Regions from separate parts of the Paenibacillus sp. Aloe-11 genome, predicted to be linked through region 1. Evidence: riboswitches for the same ligand, from Rfam matches in the RefSeq annotation. Region 1 holds a riboswitch; each other region holds the start of a gene.

What was found. A riboswitch is a leader RNA that binds a small molecule or an ion and turns the genes downstream of it on or off. The one in region 1 is predicted to bind cyclic di-AMP.
Region 2: another riboswitch for cyclic di-AMP. It lies ahead of WG8_RS00480 (C40 family peptidase); the one in region 1 lies ahead of WG8_RS00085 (3D domain-containing protein).
Region 3: another riboswitch for cyclic di-AMP. It lies ahead of WG8_RS29305 (hypothetical protein); the one in region 1 lies ahead of WG8_RS00085 (3D domain-containing protein).
Region 4: another riboswitch for cyclic di-AMP. It lies ahead of WG8_RS22160 (3D domain-containing protein); the one in region 1 lies ahead of WG8_RS00085 (3D domain-containing protein).

The regions. Positions count from the first base shown of each region.
Region 1 covers NZ_JH601036.1:11,793-17,919, forward strand. Annotated here, with positions in the region: gene WG8_RS00080 (TatD family hydrolase) at 36-806, shown strand; cyclic di-AMP (ydaO/yuaA leader) riboswitch at 1,008-1,209, shown strand; gene WG8_RS00085 (3D domain-containing protein) at 1,484-2,632, shown strand; gene rnmV (ribonuclease M5) at 2,780-3,325, shown strand; gene rsmA (16S rRNA (adenine(1518)-N(6)/adenine(1519)-N(6))-dimethyltransferase RsmA) at 3,333-4,217, shown strand; gene yabG (sporulation peptidase YabG) at 4,273-5,169, shown strand; gene veg (biofilm formation stimulator Veg) at 5,376-5,657, shown strand; gene WG8_RS00110 (small, acid-soluble spore protein, alpha/beta type) at 5,822-6,001, shown strand.
Region 2 covers NZ_JH601038.1:15,512-21,638, reverse strand. Annotated here, with positions in the region: partial or broken gene WG8_RS26120 (helix-turn-helix domain-containing protein) at 51-143, opposite strand; gene WG8_RS00495 (YwhD family protein) at 140-646, opposite strand; gene WG8_RS00490 (M1 family metallopeptidase) at 772-2,784, shown strand; gene WG8_RS00485 (hypothetical protein) at 2,796-3,623, shown strand; cyclic di-AMP (ydaO/yuaA leader) riboswitch at 3,868-4,005, shown strand; gene WG8_RS00480 (C40 family peptidase) at 4,011-4,511, shown strand; gene WG8_RS00475 (GNAT family N-acetyltransferase) at 4,739-5,236, shown strand; gene WG8_RS00470 (4a-hydroxytetrahydrobiopterin dehydratase) at 5,339-5,638, opposite strand; gene WG8_RS00465 (hypothetical protein) at 5,753-6,046, opposite strand.
Region 3 covers NZ_JH601050.1:101,001-107,127, reverse strand. Annotated here, with positions in the region: gene kdpB (potassium-transporting ATPase subunit KdpB) at 1-1,308, opposite strand, end outside; gene kdpA (potassium-transporting ATPase subunit KdpA) at 1,362-3,038, opposite strand; gene kdpF (K(+)-transporting ATPase subunit F) at 3,181-3,258, opposite strand; gene WG8_RS29305 (hypothetical protein) at 3,414-3,809, opposite strand; cyclic di-AMP (ydaO/yuaA leader) riboswitch at 3,925-4,097, opposite strand; gene WG8_RS06565 (glutathione peroxidase) at 4,563-5,048, shown strand; tRNA gene WG8_RS06560 (tRNA-Leu) at 5,141-5,223, opposite strand; gene WG8_RS06555 (urease accessory protein UreF) at 5,487-6,127, shown strand, end outside.
Region 4 covers NZ_JH601067.1:223,420-229,546, forward strand. Annotated here, with positions in the region: gene WG8_RS22150 (NADH:flavin oxidoreductase/NADH oxidase) at 1-256, opposite strand, end outside; gene WG8_RS22155 (polysaccharide deacetylase family protein) at 567-1,373, shown strand; gene WG8_RS22160 (3D domain-containing protein) at 1,570-2,238, opposite strand; cyclic di-AMP (ydaO/yuaA leader) riboswitch at 2,246-2,421, opposite strand; gene WG8_RS22165 (amino acid ABC transporter ATP-binding protein) at 2,691-3,413, opposite strand; gene WG8_RS22170 (ABC transporter substrate-binding protein/permease) at 3,400-4,863, opposite strand; gene WG8_RS22175 (M20 family metallopeptidase) at 5,012-6,127, shown strand, end outside.

The DNA.
Region 1 (6,127 bases):
TATAACAATGAAAGTAAAAAAAGGAGATCAGTAACTTGGAATTATTCGACACTCATACTCACTTGGATGCGCCGCAATTTGACGAAGACCGTGAAGAAGTTATAGCGCGTGCTGTCGAATCGGGAGTAACCCGGATGATTAATATCGGATTTAATCGTGAGACGATTCCATCCACGATGAAATTGGTCGAGACGTATGATTTTATGTATGCGGCAGTCGGATGGCATCCTGTGGATGCCATTACAATGCAGGAGGGCGACCTGGAGTGGATTGCATCGTTATGCAGTCACAAAAAAGTTGTAGCCATCGGGGAGATTGGTCTGGATTATTATTGGGATACATCACCGAAGGATGTACAGCACCGGGTGCTTCGGAATCAAATTGGTCTGGCTCGGGAGCTGAATATGCCCATTGTTGTCCATAACCGGGATGCGCATGAAGATATTATTAAGATTTTACGCGAGGAAAAAGCGAGCGAGGTTGGCGGAGTCATGCACTCCTTCTCCGGAAGCTGGGAGACAGCTAAAATGGTGCTGGATATGGGCTTTCACCTTTCCTTCGGTGGGCCAATTACGTTCAAAAATGCAAAGCAGCCCAAAGAGGTGCTTGCACAGGTTCCGCTGGATCGTCTACTCATTGAAACGGACGCACCTTATCTGACACCTCATCCATTTCGTGGAAAACGAAATGAGGCTGCACATGTGAGACTGGTGGCAGAGGCTGCCGCCCAAATCAAGGGGATCACAGTAGAGGAATTGGTGTCCATAACGACCCAAAATGCCTTGGAACGATTTGACATCAGATGAGAAAGAGAAGAAACCAACCAAAATAATGAGATAGACGGAGCTAATCATGAATTTGTTGCAGGAAACTCGAGAATATTACAATATTTTAACCGAATATTTTGGAAAATGTACTTGAAACCCGCTTTACAACATGCATAGAAACAGGATATCATCTTTTCAGTGAATTGTTGATTGAATGTAAACTCCAACAAGTCATTTCATGAACCAGTCTCGCTGAGTCCCTTTTACAGGGAACGGGGGAACCGGTATGGCTTACTGCAAGTCCGTCAAGCCATATTTCGATTTCTTTCTGGGTCTTTGGGGTGAATGTGAAGGCGACCGCCATGAGCGGTTGACCCAAGCTAGGGCGACTCTCTACGTCCGAACCCGACAGCTAACCCCGTAAGCGTAAACAAGAGAGAAGCCATCTCGTGCATGATTTTTCCGCATATTCACTACATGCTGGAAGCCACGAAAGAGCTCTCTAGTCTCTTTCTCTGGCTTTTTTTGTTTGTGAATAAAAGAAAATCTGTCATCATACTGTGGTTAAACAGGGGAGGACAGCATGCCGCGAAGACGGGTACATGGTGCAGGACAGTCGCATTACGGGCTTGTCTTGTAGAAAATCTGTTATAGTCACGTCAAATCTCAACTATGTCTTACTCTAGACGGCGGGCTATGTAAGGAGGACGGAGGAAATGGGCATTTTCCAAAAAGAGGAGACCCATGAGTCACGCTCATCCAGCATGTCTTACGTATTACGTTGGAAGAAGGAAAATGTGCGCCAGGCTGCTTTGGTCGCTATTTTTCTAATTGCACTAACGATTATGATTTCAATTCTGGTGTACACTCAATCTAAGAAACAGGTCTTTTTTGTCATCAATGGTAAGGCATCTGCGGTAGAAACCCGGGAATCCAAGCTCCAGGATTTGCTCAATGAGCATTCCATTTCACTGCAGCCGCATGATACGATTTCTATGCCGCTGAACGGAGCCATACAGGATGGGGATCGCGTAATCATCAAACGTGCCAATCAAGTTAAAGTGACCTCAGGCAATGAGACGAAAAAGCTGTACACAACAGAAAATACAGTAGAGGGTGCCATTCGCACTTCGGGCTATAAATTATCGTCAAATGACAAGGTTTACCCTGCGCTCGATGCTTCTGTTTCGTCTAACATGGACATAAAAATCGTCCGCGTGAAGAAACAGCAGGTCGAACAGAAGAAACAGGTGCCTTATCAGGTCATCAAAACGTCCGATCCGAGTCTCTATAAGGGCGATAATCGGGTCCTCCAAAGCGGTAAATCAGGTGTTGTCGTCCAGCACGTTCAGAAGGTATACCATGACGGAAAATTGGTATCCAAGCAGCTGGTCAACAAGGAAGTCGCACAGAAGCGTGTGGATAAGGTAATTGCGGTAGGAACGAAGAAAAAACCGGTCGTTCTGGCTGCTTCTGTCGGTCCGGAAGATACCGGTAAGGCAACACAGGTGAGTTCGGGCAATGCTGTCCGTAAAGCTGGTGTAAATTTTAAATACAGCAAAGTATTGCAGAACGTCTCCATGACGGCGTATTCCTCACAGGAGCCGGGTATCGGTACACGTACGGCTTCCGGTACACGTGTCACGGAAGGACGGACCATCGCTGTCGATCCAAGCATCATTCCAATCGGTTGGTGGGTGTACATTGAAGGGGTGGGCTTCCGCCGTGCGGAGGATATCGGTGGCGCCATTAAAGGCCACAAAATCGATGTGTATTATGAGAGTTTGAGCCGGGCTAACCAATTTGGTCGCAAGCACGGTAAAACTGTATATGTAATCGGACCGGTAAAGCCTGAAATCAACTAAAACGGCTTGTGTATGTTCAGGGCAATGCGATAGTATTAACATCATAGTTATGCCATGCTAAGAAGAGGATATCCTCTTCTTATTTTGTTTTCAAAAGCAGGGAAAGATAAATATAGCATGCTGTGTAGCAGTGGAGGGAAACGTAAAATGATCAAGGAAGTGATCGTGGTCGAGGGTCGGGATGATACAGTGGCTATTCGTCGTGCTGTTGAAGCGGACACAATAGAAACTGGCGGCTCTGCCATTAATAAAATGACGCTGCGCAAAATTGCATTGGCGCAGGAGCGGCGGGGTGTCATTATTTTGACTGATCCCGATCATGCAGGGGAACGCATCCGCAAAATTATCGCCTCCAAGGTACCCGGCTGCAAGCAGGCCTTTATACCCGAGGCGGAAGCGACGCGTAAAGGAGATATTGGGGTGGAGAATGCTTCACCAGAGGCCATCAGACACGCTCTCGCACGAGTACATACGACGGTGGAAGGAGCCGATCCGCTGATTGAGTGGGCGGATTTGATTGACGCCGGACTGATCACCCACCCAAATGCTGCTGCGCGCCGTATGGCACTCGGCAATATACTGGGTATTGGCTATTGCAACGGAAAGCAGCTGCATAAACGGCTCGCTGTATTTCAGATCAGCCGTGAGGAATTCGCCAGTGCGCTGGCGCAAATCGAAAGTGAAGGATTGTGATATCCGTATGACAGGGATTCAAGATATAGCAACACCGCGCCGTACGAAGGAAATTATTCAACGGCACGGTTTTTCGTTCAAAAAGAGTTTGGGCCAAAATTTTCTGATTGATCAAAATATTCTGAACAAGATCGTGAGTGCTGCCGGATTGGATGACACCAAGGGTGCACTTGAGATCGGTCCCGGGATTGGTGCTTTGACCGAAAAGCTGGCGCAATCGGCCAAGGTCGTAACTGCTGTCGAGATTGATCAGCGGCTGCTGCCTATTCTCGAGGAAGTGCTGGCTCCTTATGAGCATGTGAAGGTCCGTCACGGGGATGTGCTAAAGCTGGATTTGCGAGAGGTGTTCGCCTCTGATTTTGCAGGGGTCAGTAAAGTGAGCGTGGTGGCTAATCTGCCGTACTACGTTACTACACCGATTCTGATGAGGCTGCTGGAGGACAAGCTTCCTCTGGAGAATATCGTGGTCATGATCCAAAAGGAAGTGGCTGAGCGTATGGCTGCGTCTCCAGGTACGAAGGATTATGGCAGCCTGAGCATTGCAGTGCAATATTATAGCGAGCCTGAGTTGGTCTGCATCGTGCCGAATACGGTGTTCATTCCCCAGCCGAATGTAGAATCGGCAGTGATTCGTCTGCGTGTGCGAGAAACCCCTCCGGTGGAGGTGGTGGATGAGAAGCACTTTTTTGAGGTCATTCATGCCGCTTTTGCCCAGCGTCGCAAAACGATCTCCAATAACTTGAAAAGCCGCTTCTTCACCAAAGAGAACAGGGACGCGCTGGAGCCGTTGTTGCAGCAGGCTGGTATTGAACCTTCCCGTCGGGGAGAAACGCTAAGCATTGAGGAATTTGCGCGTCTCAGCGCTGTGCTGCTGGAAGCCGGGATTTCCTAAGCTGTAACCAAACTGTGCATTCACCCATACGATATAGGAGGGGTGATACAGTGTGATGATTTTAGGAGACTTGGTCGTTCGAAAATCGTATGGCGGAGATGTCACGTTTCGCGTCGAGGACATCCAGCGGGATAAAGCGATCATCAAGGGGACGGAATTTCGGCTGCTGGCCGATTCCCCTATGAACGATCTGGTCAAGGTGCCTGCGGAACAGATTAGCGGTAAGACTCGGCAGGCCCATATTAAGGCTGGAGAGTCTCTTAATCTGTTGCAGCAGGCAAGACAGCGCCAAGCTGCCCGCAGTCAGGCGGCTCTGATTGGGGAGTGGAGTGATCCGGTAGAGTCGACATACTTTGAAATGCCCGGTAAGGTGCTTCATCTGGATGGAGACCCTGGCTACTTGAAAAAATGTCTCAGCCTATATGAGCAGCTCCGTGTTCCCGCAGAGGGGCATCACGTTCACGAATCGGCGATGGCCGACACGTTGTACCGGCTGCTTCCCCGCATCCGTCCGGATATCGTAGTTATTACTGGACATGACGGTGTATTGAAGCAGCCGCAGCCTTATGACTTGTACAGTCTGAAAAGCTACAAAAATTCGCAAAATTTTGTGGCGGCGATTCAGGTAGCCAGACAATATGAACGCCATCTGGATTCACTGACGATTGTAGCGGGGGCGTGCCAGTCCCATTTTGAGGCACTGCTGCGTGCAGGAGCGAATTTCGCCAGTTCACCGGGACGAATCCTGATTCATGCGCTGGACCCGGTTTACGTGGCTGCCAAGGCGGCCTTTACGTCAATCCGTGATACGGTCAACATGGGAGATCTGTTCCATCAGACGATCAGCGGCAGCCGTGGAGTGGGTGGTATCGAGACTCGGGGAAGTTATCGCATCGGCCTGCCCAAGCTTGAAAATTTGTCGACCCTTAAAGTAACGCCTTCCGCTATCTAGAGTTTGAACGTGTTAATGCTGGATAAAATTTGCCTGAACAAAAGCCTCTGTAGACAGGGGCTTTTTGTCATTTTTATAGGCATCGTTCCTGTTCGCAAAAATTTAAATTGACAACTTATTTTTTGTGTTGTTATAATATTTAGCTTGATTTGACAATCTCTCTAAAATTCGTTATAATGGACAAGGAAAGAGGTGGTCGTTAGGCAATGGCAAAAAATACGCTGTTGGAAATCAAACGCAGTCTCGACGCACATGTAGGGCAAAAAATTTTGCTGCGGGCTAACGGCGGACGCCGTAAGACCGTCGAACGAACTGGTGTCTTGGAAGAAACGTACCCTTCTGTTTTTATCGTCAAGCTGGATCAGGAGCAACAAACGTTTAAACGCGTCTCCTACAGCTATGCTGACATCCTTACCGAGTCGGTGGAGGTCACTGTATATGATCCCGACTCCCATACAAGTGTAGTCGAGTATTTTGAAGCACCTTAATTGGTGTTACGTAATTTATACCAGCTTTGCAGGTTTAACGGCGGCCTCGTCATTCCAGATGACGAGGCCGTTTTGTATATGTGGAACAGGATAAAGCTTGGCATCTCTGCGCATACTAAGGCGGGAATGATCTTCCTTATTCCATTGCCGAAGGAGGCGTATGCATGAGCCGAAGAAGACGGAGTGTTATGTCGGAGGAGCTAAAGTACGAGCTGGCCAAGGATCTCGGGTTTTACGACACGGTCAAGGAAGAGGGCTGGGGAGGCATCAAGGCCAAAGATGCGGGTAATATGGTCAAGCGGGCCATTCAGCTTGCGGAGCAGGCAGCTTCCCGCAAATCGTAATCATCGGTGGTGCTATGAAAAAGCGGGGATATCCGGTCTGTACCGGGTAATCTCCGCTTTTTTGAACCTCATGACTTGACACGCTGAGTCTGATATAATATGTTAAGCTGTCTTGAGGGAAAAGTT
Region 2 (6,127 bases), on a different contig from region 1:
ACGTAAATACAGTTTTTTTCTTCAAAAGTTTTACTGATTGCTCTGCTATTTTACTTGTCCAGTACATACTCTATGAGGTCTGAAAGCTTACAATTGAAAGCATCACAAAGCTTAAATAAGGTTTCCAATTTCGCTTTTCTTACCCTTCCAGCGCCTGCTTCAATTCCTCAGGCGAAGCGTCCCACCATTCCTCGTTATGGGAGATCAGCAGGCTTTTGAGCGCTGCTTTATCCTCACTGCCGAGATCCTCCAGCATGAAACGACGCTTGAGCGCGTAATCCATACGGTTGACGTGATCGGCGAGAATTTTCCAGCCGCGTTTGGCTTCGTCGTCAATCAGCATCTCGCAAGCTGTCGCGCCGCCATACATACGTCCTTCGGGCGTGCGATCCACGGCTACCCATACCAGCCATACCTGGCGTCCGTTCGGTACGTCCTCTTTATTCGTAGAGAACTTGATTCCACGCTCCACTTTACTTTTGGCATGCATGGCACCAATATCAATTTTCGCCTCTCCCTGGTCAATGATGACAGGAGACATGCTGTTCAGATCGATTGAGCCTGCACCGAAGCCCTTATGTTTACTCTTGCCACTGACAATGTTCAGTGCAATCTGTTTTTTGCCGTCCGGCTGATTTTCACTCATGCGTCACTAGGCCTCCATTTTCCGTCTTCACACTCTATCCTACACTACAAATATTTTAACTAATAATCTCCCGAAAGCAAACATATACATGCTGTAGATGCTTGTCAACGGGAGGTATCCATTGTATGACCCCAGCACGCACCAAAATCGTTTTATTGTCTACACTAGCCCTCGGTCTCCTCGCAGGGACGTTATGGTTTGCCTGGCAGCCACAATCGCCATCCGATCCGCAATCCATAGGCCAACCAGCACACGGCTCCCAGTCTGAGTCTGCGCTTGCGCCAGATACGGGCAAGCCTTCAGGGGCAAACATCCTGGCTGAGCTGCCCAAGAATCCTCCACAGCCTGCCTCAGAAATTCTCAGCAAAAGGGTGGTGGAGTATCACATTGATGTGTCCCTGGAAGAAGGACAGGTTTTGCGAGGTACAGAGACAATGACCTGGAAGCATCCGGGGAAGAAAACCGTGAACGATCTGTATCTCCATCTGTACCCGAATGCCTTTTCTTCCATGGATACCACCTTTATGAAGGAATCCGGGGGCAAGCTGCGCGGAGACACCATGCCCAAGGACGGCTTCGGCTCCATGACGCTGACTGAGCTCAAGACGGAAGACGGCTTATCCCTTCTGCACCGTACTCAATATGTACAACCGGATGACGGTAACGCAAATGACCGCTCGCTCATGAAGGTGCGTCTGCCCAAGCCGGTACGAGGTGGCGAAGAAATTACACTATATATGAAGTTTGAGGTCAAGCTGCCTGCCATTTTCGCACGGATGGGTGCGACAGATGATTTTGTAATGGCAGGACAGTGGTTTCCCAAGCTCAGCGTTTATGAGACTGCAGGACAGCGCGGGCGTGCCGAGGAGGGCTGGAATCTCCATCAGTATCATGGCAACTCCGAGTTTTATGCCGATTTTGGAATTTACAGCATACGGATTCGAGTACCTGAAACGCACATCGTAGCCGCAACCGGTTTTCCCACTCGCGGAGCAGTCCGGCAGAATGGACAAAAAATATATCAATTCTATGCCGATGACGTGCACGATTTTGCCTGGGCCGCTTCACCCAACTTTGTAACCGTAGAAGAACCCTTTTCTTCTGCTGAAGTCCCCGGTGTCAAAATCAAGCTGTATCTCGACCCGTCGCACAAGGAACTCAAGGGACGCTATTTGAGCGCAGCCAAAGCCGCCCTTTCGTATTACAGCAAATGGTACGGGCCTTATCCATACTCCACCCTGTCCATCGTGGTTCCACCCAAAACAGGCAATGGCGCCGGAGGTATGGAATATCCGACATTGATCACGGCCGCCGCCGCAGATAACCTGAACCCCGGCTATAACCTGGAGCGGACATTAGTTCACGAAATTGGACATCAATATTTCTACGGGATGGTAGCCAATAATGAATTTGAGGAACCGTGGCTGGATGAAGGCTTCACCTCCTATGCAGAGGAACGACTTATGGAGCAGGAATACGGGCTCACCCCCAACTTGCCGCTACAATCAGGCCAGATAGCGTCTCCTCAACCGCTAAACCGCGAGTCATGGAAGTATGGCTCCTCTGCTGCGTATGGGCAGAATGCCTACTCTCGAGGCAAGCTGGTACTGCAGGGCATTGAACGTCAGGTCGGAATAAAAAAAATGGATCGCATCATGCGCACTTACGTCCAGACGTACCGTTTCAAACATCCGTCATCACAGGATTTTCAACGTATCGTTGAGAGAGTCACCGGACGCTCATGGAGCCACTATTTTGAACAATATGTATATGACGGCCAGATGGCGGACTTCTCGGTGGATCGCATCACGAACCACAAGCTGGAGAAAGGGTATGAAGCGGTCGTGACGCTGAGCAAAAAAGGTGCGGATTATCCCAAGATCCCCGTTCAATTTACCTTCAAGGATGGGACAACGATATTCAAGGCCTGGGACGGCACGGGTAAAAGCACAACTTATCGGCTCAAGAGCGCCTCTCCCGTTTCATACGTGACCATTGATCCGCTATATACCATTGCGCTGGAAAACAAGCATATCAACAATAACCTGAAGGCCGAACTGAACGAAAGGCAGCAAACTCGTTGGAGCGTAAGTGTAACCAAGCTGTTGGAGACACTGCTTGGAAGTCTGTCATGGTGAGGTGTCTATAGATGCGGACGGTTATAAAAGAAGGCTGGGCGCTTGTGCGCATACAATTTTATATTGTCATTATTCTGTTTCTGTATCAGCTGCTGTGGGGAGTATTTCTCTACAGGCTGGTGCAATCCGCCGTTATCCCGCTACTGCTGCGCTACCCCGATCAGGGGCATAACGAGTTGGGCAAGACCTTGTTCTGGATGGAAAGCCAAATTGCCCTCATGGACAACCGGGAAGTGCATATATACTTGTGGGTACTACTGGGAGCGACGGTGCTGCGTATGCTGATCACTCCCTTCATTAGAGCCGGAATATACCAAAGTCTGCATACCCATACGACCGAGCCGCAAAGCCTATCCTTCTTCCGCGGGATGAAACGTCACGGCTTGTCGTCGATGCTCTATTACGCCATCGAGCTGGGGCTGCTGCTGCTTCCCGCTATCTGGGTGATGCCGAGGCTCTACCCTATTGCAGCAGGAGCGCTGCAATCTCCCTCTTACCTTCTGCATATGTTGCCCTATGCCATCGGATGGATCGCATATGGCTGGTTCATCCGGCAGTGCATCCTGTACATGCAGCTGGGCACCGTCGGTGGTCACGCCATACTGTCGTCCTTGCTCGCCTTTTTTCGCCAGATCGTCCCAGCTATTGGCATATCATTTTTGCTGGGTGCTTGTGTGCTGCTTGTCTTCGCTCTATTCGGCACCGTGGCAATGATTTGGACGGGTATGCTGGCACTCATTCTCCAGCAATCGTATCATTTTGTTACCAGTCTGGTCAGACTGTGGCACATCAGCTCTCAATACCGGCTGTGGCATACCGATATTTCCAGCAGAAGCTGAGCTCTGTCGAAAAATCTCTGTTCATCCCTACACAAACGGCACCTAACTGCATACTTTTAACAAAATCTGTTCCTGAGATATCAGGGACAGATTTTTTTTGTAACTTTTTGCGATGAAACATTTGCCAAAGCCAGCGGACTTTGTTACAATAGTCGCAGTGAACTGATAGTAACAACTTTGTAATCTTTATTGTAACCTTTATCTCAAAAGCTCGTTATAGTGAATACGCTCTCCAAGGTGCACATCATAAGTTAAGCCTAATTCCTGGCACCTGGGAAGCGGGGGAACCAGTTTGGGTGAATTGATCTCGCAACAGAGTGGTCATAGGGGAACCTTCTACCGAATCCTTAAGCTAACCTCGCAGGCATTGGAAGGGGTATATTTTTTTTGAAGAAGAAGCTAACGATCGCAGCCATGGGTCTTGCCATTGCCTTTACATCTTTTACATTCGGTGGCGGCAGTGCATATGCAGACTCTAAGATGGACCAGATCATCCAAGATGCCAAAGGAACAAGCTACAGAAGCGGAGGCACTACACTCGAAGGATTCGATTGCTCCGGCTTCACAATGTATGTATTTAACAAACTGGGAATTAAACTGCCGCATCAATCTGGTTCACAATTCAAAATGGGATCTTCCGTATCCCGCGATGAAATGAGACCTGGAGATCTGGTGTTCTTTAACACAACAGGGAGAGGCATTTCCCATGTAGGTATCTTCGTAGGTGAAGGGAAATTCGCTCACTCCTCGTCTTCACGTGGTGTAGTAGTTAGCTCACTGAACGAAAATTATTATGCTAACCGTTATGTCGGTGCAAAAAGAATTATGAGTACTGACGCTTACCACGCCGTAGCTTCTGAAACTCCTGATGACGACAATGTAGAATAACTGACGCATAGCAAGCTAACCTTAGCCGCAATTTGATTCTGGCCGGAATCGAATTGCGGTTTTTTATGTCCCCAACATCAGCAATGATTATGATTACTAACGAACTGACATCTCAAAAGGTTTCAATTTTAGCGAACGATGAAGTAAACATGCTTGCCATTCCTCTGTAACTTGTCTACAATCTGTTGTTAACAGTTTAAGTACCTGTAAAAGGAGGATGTGAAGACATGCCTGCCTCAATATCTAATTTTCGGATCGTACCGATGGACGAGCATCAGGCAGCTGCAATCTGTGAATGGCGCTATGATCCACCCTACAATATCTACGGCTGGCTGCCCTGGGAACAAATGAAGGCGCTGGAAGTCGAATTTGGGAATCCCACACTTCGTCAAGAGCAATATGTTGCCGTACTGGATGAGGAGGGCAAGCTGACGGGATTTGCGCAATATTTCCCTATGGTTGGTGTAACCCGGCTGGGTCTTGGAATGCATCCCGACAGATGCGGACAAGGCAGGGGTTCCGATTTTGTCCGTGCGATTGCTGAGGAAGCCAGACGGCGCAATCCACAGAATGAAATTGATCTGGAGGTGCTCACCTGGAATGAGCGCGCCATCCGGGCCTACAAGGCAGCTGGATTTGAGCTTACAGATACCTATGAACGACTGACTCCGGATGGCAAAAAGCCATTTTATTGTATGGTATATCAGCCCGACCACCAGAGCTAGGCTCTATGATAAAAGCGCCTTCGGCATACAACTTCTCTGTTGTATAGCGAAGGCGCTTTTATCATCATCCAGCAGATCATTACTGACTTAATGACTGCATGCTTAATGACTGCTACGCATTTTCTCAAAAGCTTCATTATATTGTTGGGCTTCCTTAATATCCACGGCCATAATACCGCCATCATCCCATGAGGTCAAACGCAAAGTCACGGTCTTGTAATCAATCGTAATAAACGGATGATGATTGAATGCTTCAGATATAGCAGCAACCTCATCCACGAATGCAATCCCTTTCATAAAACTGGAAAAATTATATTTCCGAACGATCCAACGTCCTTCCTCCAGTTCCCAGCCCTCCAATTTCTCCAGATGTGCTTCAATCTCTTCTTGTGTAAAAGGCATATTACGACTCCTCCCCATTTATACGGAAGCCTTTCAGCCGCTTATGCGGCCAAAACTACAATATAGTGGTGTACATATTACCACGGCCCCGTTGATAAATCCATAAGATGGCCTTCAAATTAAAGGGACCGACGTTAGCTCCTCATCTCCAATGAGAACATAGATCCGGTGCTGCTCTGGCTCATAGATCACAACGCCGCTGCCCACAGTAATAACAGGCTCTGTACCCAGCGCATAAAACAAATCCTCCGCCAACGCCTCGTTGACCTCCTGACGTCCCGCCGGGTCCAGCCTGTCCCAATCTTCTGCTTCCATTTCAAAAAATTCATAGCTGTCTGGAATGCGGCCTACAGCCTCTGTCAATTCGTTCAAAATTTGTTCATACTCCCGTCCATGCTTCACTCCCATACCGTTTCCTCCAATTGTTCCGCCATTCAATACATAATCACTTTATTATACCGGAAATTCGCACTTAACAAAAAAGGGAGT
Region 3 (6,127 bases), on a different contig from region 1:
GTATATCCGATCATCCAGCGCAACCGCCAGCGGTGTACCTCCTTCAGAGGCCACCTGATTCGCTTTTTCCTCCAGATCAGCTGGAACCCTGCCGTTTTGCGATATGATCCAATGCCGAACAGAGTCCACTGCGCCCTTGCGCACCTTTCGTCCATCGGCCAGGTCCAGACCACTCATGCGGGTTTCCGCCTTGAACTCGATAAAGGCTCCGCCTGCCGCCAAGGATTCATCCAGCGTGTACTCCTGCTTGCGCATCAATTCCAGCACCGAGCGTCCCTCAGGTGTCTCGTCCTTCATTGAGCTCATCGCTGCCCACTTTACCAGCTCTGCCTTCTCCACGTCCCCTACAGGCACAAATTCACTCGCCATCCGGTTTCCGAAGGTGATGGTACCCGTTTTGTCGAGAATCATCGTGTTGATGTCCCCGGATGCCTCTACCGCCTTGCCTGACATCGCCAGCACGTTAAACTGGGTGACCCGGTCCATACCGGCAATCCCAATCGCCGACAGCAGCCCTCCAATTGTGGTCGGAATCAGACAAACCAGCAACGAAATCAAGACTGGTACAGGCAAATCGATGTTAAAATGGCGGGCGATCGGAGCCAGCGTGACCACCACGATCAAAAAAATAATCGTCAAGCTGATCAGCAGCGTGTTCAGCGCAATTTCATTCGGCGTTTTTTGCCGCTGTGCCCCTTCCACGAGCGAAATCATTTTATCAATAAACGTTTCGCCCGGCTCTGCCGTAATCCGCACCTTGATGCGGTCACTAACTACCCGTGTCCCGCCCGTTACCGAGCAAAAATCACCGCCCGATTCCTTGATGACCGGAGCTGATTCCCCTGTAATCGCGGATTCATCCACCGAAGCCAGTCCTTCAATAACCTCGCCGTCCCCCGGAATCATCTCGCCCTGGGACACGAGCACAATATCCCCTTTACGCAGCTCGGTTGAGCTCACCACCTGAATGTCATTTCCGACAAGCTTGGTGGCCTGTGTATCCTGCTTGGATTTTTTCAAAGAGGCAGCTTGCGCCTTCCCCCGCCCCTCCGCGAGCGCTTCAGCAAAATTGGCAAAGAGCAGCGTGAACAGCAGAATAACAAAAACAGCCAGGTTAAAGCCCATTTCCTTGTCAGCTCCAAAATAACCGGGAAACAGCAGCATCAACAGCACAACCAGTGTGCCGATCTCCACGACGAACATGACGGGATTTTTCATCATGAGCATCGGATTTAATTTCATAAAGCTATCCCTGATCGCATGCTTCAAGATGCTTCTGTCCAGCATGCGTTTACGTTGTTCCTTCATGATCAAGCACCCCGTTCATCCATTCTCAATTTCTTCTTCATGCTCATTCTTCATCACATGGTCAAAAATTCAGCTACAGGCCCCAATACGATGACAGGCAAAAAGGTCAACGCACCAATCAACAGAACAACTCCGATCAGAATGGCCCCAAACAGCTTGTTGTCCGTGCGCAGTGTGCCCGTCGTCACTGGTGTCGGCGCTTTGGCATTCAACGAAGCCGCTACAGCCAGCAATGCAATCATGGATACATATCGTCCAAAGAACATAACCATCCCTGTTGTTAAGTTCCAGAATACGTTGTTATCTGCAAGTCCTTCAAACCCTGACCCGTTATTTGCCGCAGATGACGCATATTCATAGAGCACCTGAGTCAGCCCGTGATATCCGGGGTTTGTGACCGCATCATACCCCCAATGACTCATAAAAGCGAGCGCAGTCGGCGCCAGAATGAGAAACGGATGTACCAGTATGGCAATCGCAATCAGCTTCATTTCCTTGCCTTCAATTTTCCTACCCATAAATTCCGGGGTTCTTCCGACCATCAGTCCGCATATAAACACACCCAGAATCGCGTACATCAGCATGTTCATCAGCCCGACACCCTTGCCGCCGAAAATGACGTTTAGCATCATTTCACCCAAAGCCGCCATACCACCCAGCGGGGTCAGTGTGTCATGCATATTATTGACCGAACCTGTCGTTGCCGCTGTCGTCACCGCAGTGAATAATGCCGATTGTCCAATGCCGAAGCGAACCTCTTTCCCTTCCATGCTTCCCTGCGAAGCATCCACACCCAGCGCCTGTATCAGCGGATTTCCCGTCTTTTCAGACACGTACGTAACGGACAGAAAAATAAGGAACAATACCATCATCGAGCTAAAAATAATCCAGCCCTGCTTGCGATTGCGGGCAAACAAGCCAAAGGTATACGGCAGTGAAGCCGGCATTACCCACATCGCTAAAATCTCCAGAACGTTCGTCCAGGGACTTGGATTCTCAAAAGGATGCGCAGAGTTGGCACCCGCATAACCGCCCCCGTTCGTCCCCAAATGCTTGATAGATTCCATCGAAGCAATGGGCCCCAAAGCAATCTGCTGCTGTGTTCCGCTCAGCGTCGTAATATCCGCCGTAGGCTGCAGCGTCTGTGGTACTTTCAATCCAACTAGTACCAGCGTAAGCACAAAGGCCAGCGGCAGGAAAATCCGTATAATCGCCTTGATAAAATCCTGAAAAAAATTGCCCATTCCTTCACCGCGCCGCGTCAATCCTCTCATAAAAGCCGCAGCAACAGCAAACCCGGAAGCCGCCGAAGTGAACATCATCATCGTGACAAACGCCATCTGTGTCAGATACGTAAGTCCGCTTTCTCCGCTATAATGCTGGAGATTCGTATTGGTCATAAAGCTGATTACCGTGTTTAAAGCCAATGACGCTTCCATATTGCCGTTTCCAGCCGGATTCCCGGGAAGCATTCCTTGCAAACGCAGTAGCACATAGCTGATGACCACAAGCACGACATTGGTCGCAAGAAAGCTCATAACATACGTAGTCCAACGCATATTCTCCAGCTTTTTCAAGCCTACTAGCCTATAAATCAGCTTTTCCGTTCCACCGAAAATTCGATCCGTCCGATTCGGTTCATTCGAGAATACATGATACATATAGGTGCCCACTGGCTTTACCAAGAGCAGCAATATGACAAGCACAATTCCAATTTGCAGCAGCTCCATCGTCTATTCCTCCTTAAAATGCTCCTGCGCATGTGGAACAACAGACCTGACCCAGACCAACAAGCGAGTGCACACGTTTGCGCCAAACCCGCTACCTGTGATACCGGATCTGCTGTTCCTGCCCGTTTCCTCTTATAGCGATTTAAAACTTTTCAGGGTTCAGGAGCGCATAGATTAAATACACCAACACCATAGCCGTGAGCACAAGCACAACAATCATCCTCTTCGCCCTCCCTTAGAGGTCTGCTCATTGCACCAGCGTACAAATAGCAGTATCGCTCCATAACTCACAGCCAGCACGAGCAGCATGTATATATCCATCATGTTCAAGCCCTCCCGTATCAGTCCTCAAATCAATAACTATGTTATAAGCGCTTATCCGTTCAGCAGAAAACCCACCTCTCCGTTCAATGTGTAGATCACATGATCCGCTCCCAATCCCCGATAAATTCCTTGTGGATTACAGCCGTGCGTGATGACATAGATCAAATCCGATGTCAGTGGCCGGCATATTTGCAGGAAACGGCAAGTCAGATTCATACTGTTTTCGAACAAATACACGCTACCAATTTCTTTTTTGGGAAAATTCCATTTTCCCGCTTGCATCGTATTGATGCGCACAATGTGCTCCACACCCATTTTTTTGAGCTGTCGTTCCTCCTGAGCGCTATTGGTGAGTACCGCAAACGCCAGTTTTTTGAACATGAGCAATTTCACAAAACTTCTGCCCGCTTCATTCGGTGCAGTGACGATAATTAACCGACCTTCCATCAGTAGCTCCTCTCCCGGTATAAAAAGACAACAAAAAGAAGCCAAAGGAAAAAGGCTTTCCTCCGGCTTCTTACATATCCATGATAAAATAAACCATGGCTGCACACGGCGGTTTGTTGCCTCTCCCTGTACGCTTACGAGGTTAGCTGTCGGATTTGGACGTGAGAGTCGCCCTATTTCCGGCACTTGGCCGGAAAATTCACCCCATGAGATTACGGCTTCCAAAGCCGTATACATCCCGATTGGTTCCCCCGCTTTTGCAACTGCAAAATTCAGCGATTAGACAATTCGTTGCTGCTTCATTCTTGTTAATTTGAAATTACGTCTTGAATCATACACCCGCGCAAGGAACACTGTAAAGCTCACCAACGGGGTTATAAATCGTCCTTTTAAGCATAGAAGATCAATAATAACGCTTACAATACGACTATGCTTCTCCCAGCTCCTTTAATCTCGGTTTTTCATGCCTTTTCGAAAATGAAAGGCATGTCAATATTGGCGTAAGGAGAGCAGTTTTGTCCTTTTTTTGTAAAAGCGAAAGAAAATGTGCTATATACACCAGATAAACGCCGATTGAACCTGCTTTTACGCTGAGAAACGCCGCAATTCGCTCCATTTGCAGCGCAATTTGCCGTTTTGAACAAAATACGATTTTACAGTATTAAGAAAACTCATTACATCTATTGTAGGCTTGCAACCTTTCATAAAATTGCTTACAATTTAATTGTAGAATATCGAATTAGGAGGGATACCATGACCATTTATGAATATGGTGCCAAAACCCTGCAAGGAAAAGAAATCCCGTTATCCATATATGAAGGGAAAGTTCTGCTCATCGTGAACACAGCCAGTAAATGCGGGCTAACTCCCCAATATAAAGCGCTACAGGAGCTATACGACCAGTATCATGAGCAGGGGCTCGAAATTTTGGGATTTCCCAGCAACCAATTTGCCAAGCAAGAGCCGGGTTCCAGCGAGGAGATTTCGGAGTTTTGCCAGATCAACTACGGAGTTTCCTTTCCGATGTTTGCCAAGACAGATGTCAACGGTGATCAGGCACACCCTTTATTTCGCTACCTTACCAAAACAGCTCCAGGCGTATTAGGCTCCAAAGCGATCAAGTGGAATTTTACGAAATTTTTAATCACACGCGAAGGTAGCGTATTTAAGCGCTATGCACCACAAACAACTCCGGATAAGCTGGCAGGAGATATTGAAAAGCTTTTGCAGGAAAAATAAGATTCGATTAAAACAAAAAAGCATCCCTTCACACAAAACGTGTCAGGATGCTTTTTTTATTTTTGCTATTTGTAACCGTATCTTCCATATAATGCGGTCGAGAGGACTCGAACCTCCACGGGCGTACGCCCACTACCCCCTCAAGATAGCGTGTCTGCCATTCCACCACGACCGCAAATCATAATGTTTTGAGGCAACAGATTTATTATACTCCCTTAGCTTATATTTGTAAACCCAAATTTAATAATTATTTATTGCGTAATATTAAATAACATATTAGAGCTATAAAATTATTTAATTTGACATTTTAGCAAAATAAATGTGAATATATATTACATAATACTTTAAGTTATTCAAATAAACTCAACTCATATGTTAAATAATATAACACAATATTTCGATTCAAGGAGGCGAACTACCCTGCACAAAGGCAACCGCTTGCTAAATTACGCATTATTGTTGGACCCTTCCCTACCCGTTGGCGGCTTCACCCGTTCTTATGGATTGGAGGAACTATTCCATAACGGACGTTTGACCTGTATGCAAGACCTGGAACATTACATGCGGAACGAATTGTATCCTCAATTCACAGCGCTTGACGGTATGGCGATCAAAAGCCTGTATGTCGCCATTCAACAAGAGGATGGTTGGCGTATCGCCCTTATTGATAAGATGCTGCATACCCAACGCTCCTCTCTGCAACACGCGAAAGAGTCACGCCTGTCTGGTCAGCGCCTGATCAAGCTTGCCAAAGCTCTGTATCCTTGGCTTGAATTTGATCAGCTTGAAGCGATACTCATTCAGTACAGCGCAATTGGCACACTCGCTACCGTTCATACGTGGATCAACTTTCTCCTTGGAAATGATGTGGAGCAGACCATTCACGGCTATCTAGCCGCAGCCGTGTCCTTCTGCATTGAAGATGCTTCCAAACTGCTAAATACACCTTACGAGGAAAAAAATCCTCTCATCGAGCGCATGACCGACGAACTGCTCACTACATGGAAAAAATTCAATGTGCCTGAGTCAGCTGCATTTCAGCGAGAGCTGCTTTACAGACATTGGTCCAGTTCCTACAT
Region 4 (6,127 bases), on a different contig from region 1:
TACGATATGCAGGAATATGGTCGTCACTCCAAATGCCCAAATCACGATCCGTAATGCGTCCATCCGGGTGAACCGCTGTCATTTCCACAATAATGAGTCCAGTGCCGCCTACCGCCCGGCTAACGTAATGGACATGATGCCAATCCGTTGGCTTTCCGTCCTTGGCCTCCACGCTGTATTGGCACATCGGGGGCATAACAATCCGATTTTTTAAAGCCAGCCCCTTTAATTGATAAGAAGTAAACAAGTCGGTCACTTTTATCCATCCTTCCTTCAATTCCATGTCTGTACAATTATGAATTGCATCTCCATTATACATCAGTTGTCACAGTATACCGAATCCGTTATCGGGCTAAAACCTGCTAAAATGCTGTTGTTTTCAGTCAGGTTAAGAAAATATGTACGTTTAGCTTCGTCATTTTCACTCATATCCATCATCATATGCTATCATCCCATTGCATATGAGCCTAACCCGATTTAGCGGCATAATTTTAATAGGGCAGGTGCATAATAGCTGAGAGCACCACTAGGTACCACGTACCACTGGACGGAAAGGGGGAATACATATGCCGTACAGAGGAGTGTTACCAAGTATGGCACTGTTACTAGCATTTACGAGTTTTCCTGTTCACGCGGATGTGCCTCCCAGCATCGGAGCGCACCATCCCAAGGAAGCGGCAGTTACTTCTTCTGTACATCAAAGTACAGACCGGACAGCTCCTACCTTAGGCATGCTGCGAAAAAAACATGCCGACATTTTTAAAATGTGCGGCCCGCATACCCGCCAAATTGCCTTAACTTTTGATGATGTACCCGATTCCAGATATACACCACAGGTTTTGGATGTTTTGCACGCGAACGGCATCAAGGCCACCTTTTTTATCGTAGGTCACCGCGCGGAGAGACATCCGGGTATCATCCGCCGTATTATCCGTGAAGGTCATGCGATAGGGAACCATTCTTATACCCATCCGGATTTCAGGAAGGCTACACCAGAACGCTTTCGCAATCAGATTACGAAAACAGAACGTATTTTACAAGCCAGCGCCGGTTTTCGTCCCAAGCTGATTCGTCCACCTTATGGCGAAATCACGGAGCCTCAAATCCAGTGGGCACGTCGCCATGGCTACATGATTGTCAATTGGAATGTAGACTCCCTCGACTGGAAGGGACTAAGTAAAACACAAATCCAGCGCAATGTGATCCCTGCTACCGGGCCCGGCTCCATTATTTTAATGCACGCAGGCGGAGGACAAAGCTCCAACCTGCAAGGCACAGTCCAGGCCCTTCCGGGTCTAATTCAGTCCCTGAAGGCCAAGGGCTACAAATTCGTTACAGTTCCCCGGCTGCTCCACACATCGGAACGGAAATAAAGGGGTTGTTTAAGGAGCGAGCACCGAACTAGATCAACCAAAAAGCTGTCCTGCCAGCAGATGCATTCTGCTAGTCAAGACAGCTTTTTATGTGTGGGCCTGTTTTAAACCTGATCCCATTTATTAAATTGTAAAATCTATGCATTAAGTTTACATAATATATATTATGTTCATTTATTCTGTGTTCAAGGCAATGTTATTTAGCAATAACGTATAATTTCACATTTTGAAAGCCAAAATCGTTCACAAATGATTTGCTGCCAGGAATAAAGATATCAATTCGCTTGCCTGTAATGGCACTGCCTTGATCGCGGGCGACGGCCACAAAAGAATGGTCTGGCAGGCCAGGGTGGGAATACCCTGTAACTAGTACCTTCGTTCCCATCGGAATTACGTTCGGGTCTACCGCAATCGTACCTAGCTTAAGCGGATTGCCGTAGTAGTCTACCGCGCCCCATTTGCCATTTTCATCACCTGCGGCAGAATACGCTGTAGCTTTAACATCAACTACTTTACTGTAATTGAATGTTTTGCCCCATGCTTTAATCGTTGGACCCTCATTTGCTGGTGCTGTCTCCTTAAGAAGCTGTGGCTTCGAATCCGAAGCAGCCTTCACACCTGTGTCGCCAGGCACCTTAATTTGCAGACCTGCATATATGTTGCCCGGGGCAATATTCGGGTTTGCCTTCGTCAGTTCGTCTACCGATACTCCATAACGTTGAGCAAGCAAGAAGAAGGTATCGCCCTCTTTGGCAGCATGTAGCGAAGCGGCATTCGCTACTCCGGCTGTTTGTGCCAGCCCTGCAATAGCTGCGGCAAGCACCGCAAATTTCATGGTTTGTCCAATACGTTTCAGATGTTTCAAAAGATATGTACCTCCTCTGTTATGCCTGCGAAGTTAGCTGTCGGATTCGGACTCAGGAGAAGCCCTATGCTTTTTTGCAATTCACCCCTAGGCAGCTTCCATTCCTATCCGTCTTATGACGAATCGGAATGACTGCCGTTGTTACGTCCCCCGCACTTCCCATAGTTTTGGTCCAAGCATTCGGCGTATATCATGAGCTTTATGCTGGCCCGGCAAGTTTTGGCTTACTGCATAATATCACAATTTTGTAACCTTATCTGCATGAAAATGTTGGGAACCTTGAACATCATACTATATTCATTACAATTTTGTCACTATGAAATCGGTATCTGTTACGAAAATATGGGGAAATAGTGACAGAAAAAGAAAAATCCCTCCTGTCAGACATAGGACTGTGGTCAAGACCCTATTGACTGCGGAGGGGTTGCTTTATAACTTAATGAATCAATTCGTTACAACACTTTGGCAAGAAAATCTCGGGTGCGTTCATGGCTTGGTGTACCAAAAACCTGTTCTGGTGTCCCTTGCTCCACGATTTGGCCCTTATCCATAAAGATGATCCGATCCCCTACCTCACGTGCAAAACCCATTTCATGCGTGACAATCACCATCGTCATGCCGCCTTCAGCGAGCTTTTTCATTACATCGAGAACTTCCCCAACCATTTCAGGGTCCAAAGCAGAAGTAGGCTCATCGAACAGCATCACGTGCGGCTGCATCGCCAAAGCGCGTGCAATCGCAATCCGTTGCTTCTGACCCCCTGATAACTGGTTCGGATAGGTATTCTTTTTATCCTCAAGCCCAACGGTACGCAGGAGCTCCAACGCAATTTTCTCTGCTTCCTTGTTGGACTGACCTTTAACCTGTATTGGTGCAAGTGTCAGGTTTTGCAGCACTGTTTTATGCGGGAACAGGTTAAAATGCTGAAACACCATGCCCATTTTCTCCCGAGTCGCATTAATGTTATGGCCACGGGCCGTTATCGGCTCGCCCTCAAACAAAATCTCGCCGTCTGTCGGCTGCTCCAGCAGATTCATACAACGCAAAAACGTACTTTTTCCCGAACCACTGGGACCGATGATAACGACAACTTCCCCTTTGGCGATTTCTATATCAATTCCCTTTAAAATTTCGTTTTTGCCGAACGATTTACGCAGTTGTTTAACGGTGATCACTGGCTCTCAACTTCCTTTCCCATAAACCCAGCAGCTTGGACAAGCTGAATGTCATTACAAAATAAATAGCGGCCGCGATTAAGAATGGACTTAATCCTTCGTAGGTAATATTCTTGATGACCTGGGCCTGATACATAATATCCACCATACCTATAGTGGAAATAATGGACGATTCTTTAATAATCGTAATAAATTCATTACCGATTGCAGGCAAAATAGACTTAAAGGCTTGCGGTAAAATAACATGACGCATAGCTTTGCCCCGTCCCATACCGAGCGAGCGGGCAGCTTCCATCTGACCACGGTCTACCGCCTGAATACCTGCACGGAAAATTTCAGCCAAGTATGCCGAGCTATTCAGTGACAACGTAATTATACCGGACTGGAGTGGCGTAAAATTGACACCCAGCGTCAGAGCAATCCCGTAGTGGATGATCATGAGCTGCACCAGCATAGGTGTACCACGCAGTACCTCAACGTAAGTCGTCCCCAACCACTCAATAATACGTATACCGCTCATTCGCAGCAAGGATATAATCAAACCAATGACAAATCCGAACAGTACTCCGAGCGCAGACAGCAACAGCGTGTAGCCAATTCCTGTAGCGTATAAGCTGCGATATTTCCAAAAAATATCAACAATACTATTGGAAGAAACCTGACGATCGGCAGACAGGGCACTCGCTTCTGTCGAAAACTTCTCAATAGAACCATCTGCTTTCAAGCGAGCGAGCGTTTTATTTACAGAGGCTAGCAGTTCTGTATTCCCCTTGCGAATACCTACGGCTGTCTCTGCTCCCTCATCCTCAGGCACCGCCTTGGCAAGCGTTACAGTACCGTCCAGTGTGTATCCTTTGGCAACTGTATCCTCAATCACGACAGCGTTGATACGATTTGTCCGCAGCTGAAGCACCAGGTCGGATATTTTATCCAGCGAGGTTACAGAGGCATTGGGCACTTTTTGAGCGATTTCTTCCTGGATACTGCCCTTTTGCGCGCCGAGCTTCTCGCCTTTCAGAGCCGCCATCGTCGGATATTTGTCCTTATCCTCCGGGCGTACCATTATGACTTGCTTGGAGCGGTAGTATACGTCGGAAAAATCAATGCTCTTTCTGCGTTCATCCGTTGGTGTCATACCGGACAGCACCAAGTCTACGCGCCCACTTTGCAGGGCAGGCAGCAAGGAGTCGAAGCTCATGTCCTCGGGGACCATCTCCGCACCCAGATCCTTGGCGATTTCCTTGGCGATTTCAACATCGAACCCAACAATGGTATCCTTACCGTTAATAACTTTATGAAACTCATACGGTGGAAAGTCGGCACTCATGCCCACTACAAGTTTTTTTTGTGGCTTTGCTTCCGTTCCATATGCAGTGAGCATGGGAAGGCCAGCCAACAGCAAGATAACCGCCGTCAAAATCAGGGCGGTAAAACGATATAGCTTTTTCAATCTTTTTTTCTCCCCTTAAATTCTTTATAATAAATAAGATTGTGTCATTATAAATGAATATGCATGATTATGCAATGAATGTTATAGTACAATTTCAGCGTATCTGACGCAGTACCTACATTACAGCTTATATAAAGGAGTTTTCAACATGGATTTTAAACAGAGCATTCAGCAGACCATTGAGCAGCATGCCCAGCGCTTTAAGGACATTTCGTTATTTATTGGCGCGAATCCTGAGCTTGGTAATGAGGAATTTCTGGCCGCTGCCCGTTTAAAAGAAGAACTCGTCTTTCACGGATTTGAGGTTCAGGCACCTGTGTTGGGCATAGAAACAGCCTTTATTGCAACTTATAAAGCAGCCAAGCCCGGACCAATTATCGCTTTTCTGGCGGAATATGACGCTCTGAAAGGACTCGGACATGCCTGCGGACACCATTTGATCTGCATGATGAGTACCGGAGCTGCCGTCGGTCTCAAATCCGTCATCGATGAGGTTGGTGGAGAAGTACGGGTATATGGCACACCTGCCGAAGAAACACGCGGTGCAAAGGTTCCGATGGCCGCTGCTGGATTGTTTGATGATTGCGACATAGCACTTATGACGCATCCCTATGACCACTACGAGAAATCAGGTAAATCGCTGGCAATGGATGCTGTACAATTTGAATTTTTTGGTCAATCTGCTCACGCGGCGGCCAGTCCGCATGAAGGCATTAACGCACTGGATGCAGTGATCCAAACGTTCAACGGCATCAATGCGTTTCGCCAACAGGTGAAAAGTACAGTACGTATCCATGGCATTATCAATCATGGTGGGCAGGCAGCCAACATCATTCCAGATTACGCTTCTGCCCAGTTTTATGTGCGAGCGGCTACACGTCATGAACTGAACACGCTGACCCGCCGAGTTATTCAAATTGCCGAAGGAGCGGCTTTACAAGCTGGATGTCGGCTGGAGACCTCCAATTACGAGACTTCTTATGATGAAATGGTGACTAACCGCGTGCTTTCCGATACCTTTACTGCAAATTTGGTGCAGACCGGAATTGCACTAGAGGACATAACGGAAGGTGAAGATCACGGCTCCATGGATATCGGAAACGTATCGCTGCATTGCCCTGCCATTCATCCGTACATTCAAGTTATTGACGAGAAGCATGCCCTGCATACACCTGAATTCCGCGATTTGGCGATGCAGGACCGGGCTATGGAAGGAATGCTCCTGGCGGCGAGAACCTTGGCATGGACTGCTTGTGATGTCATC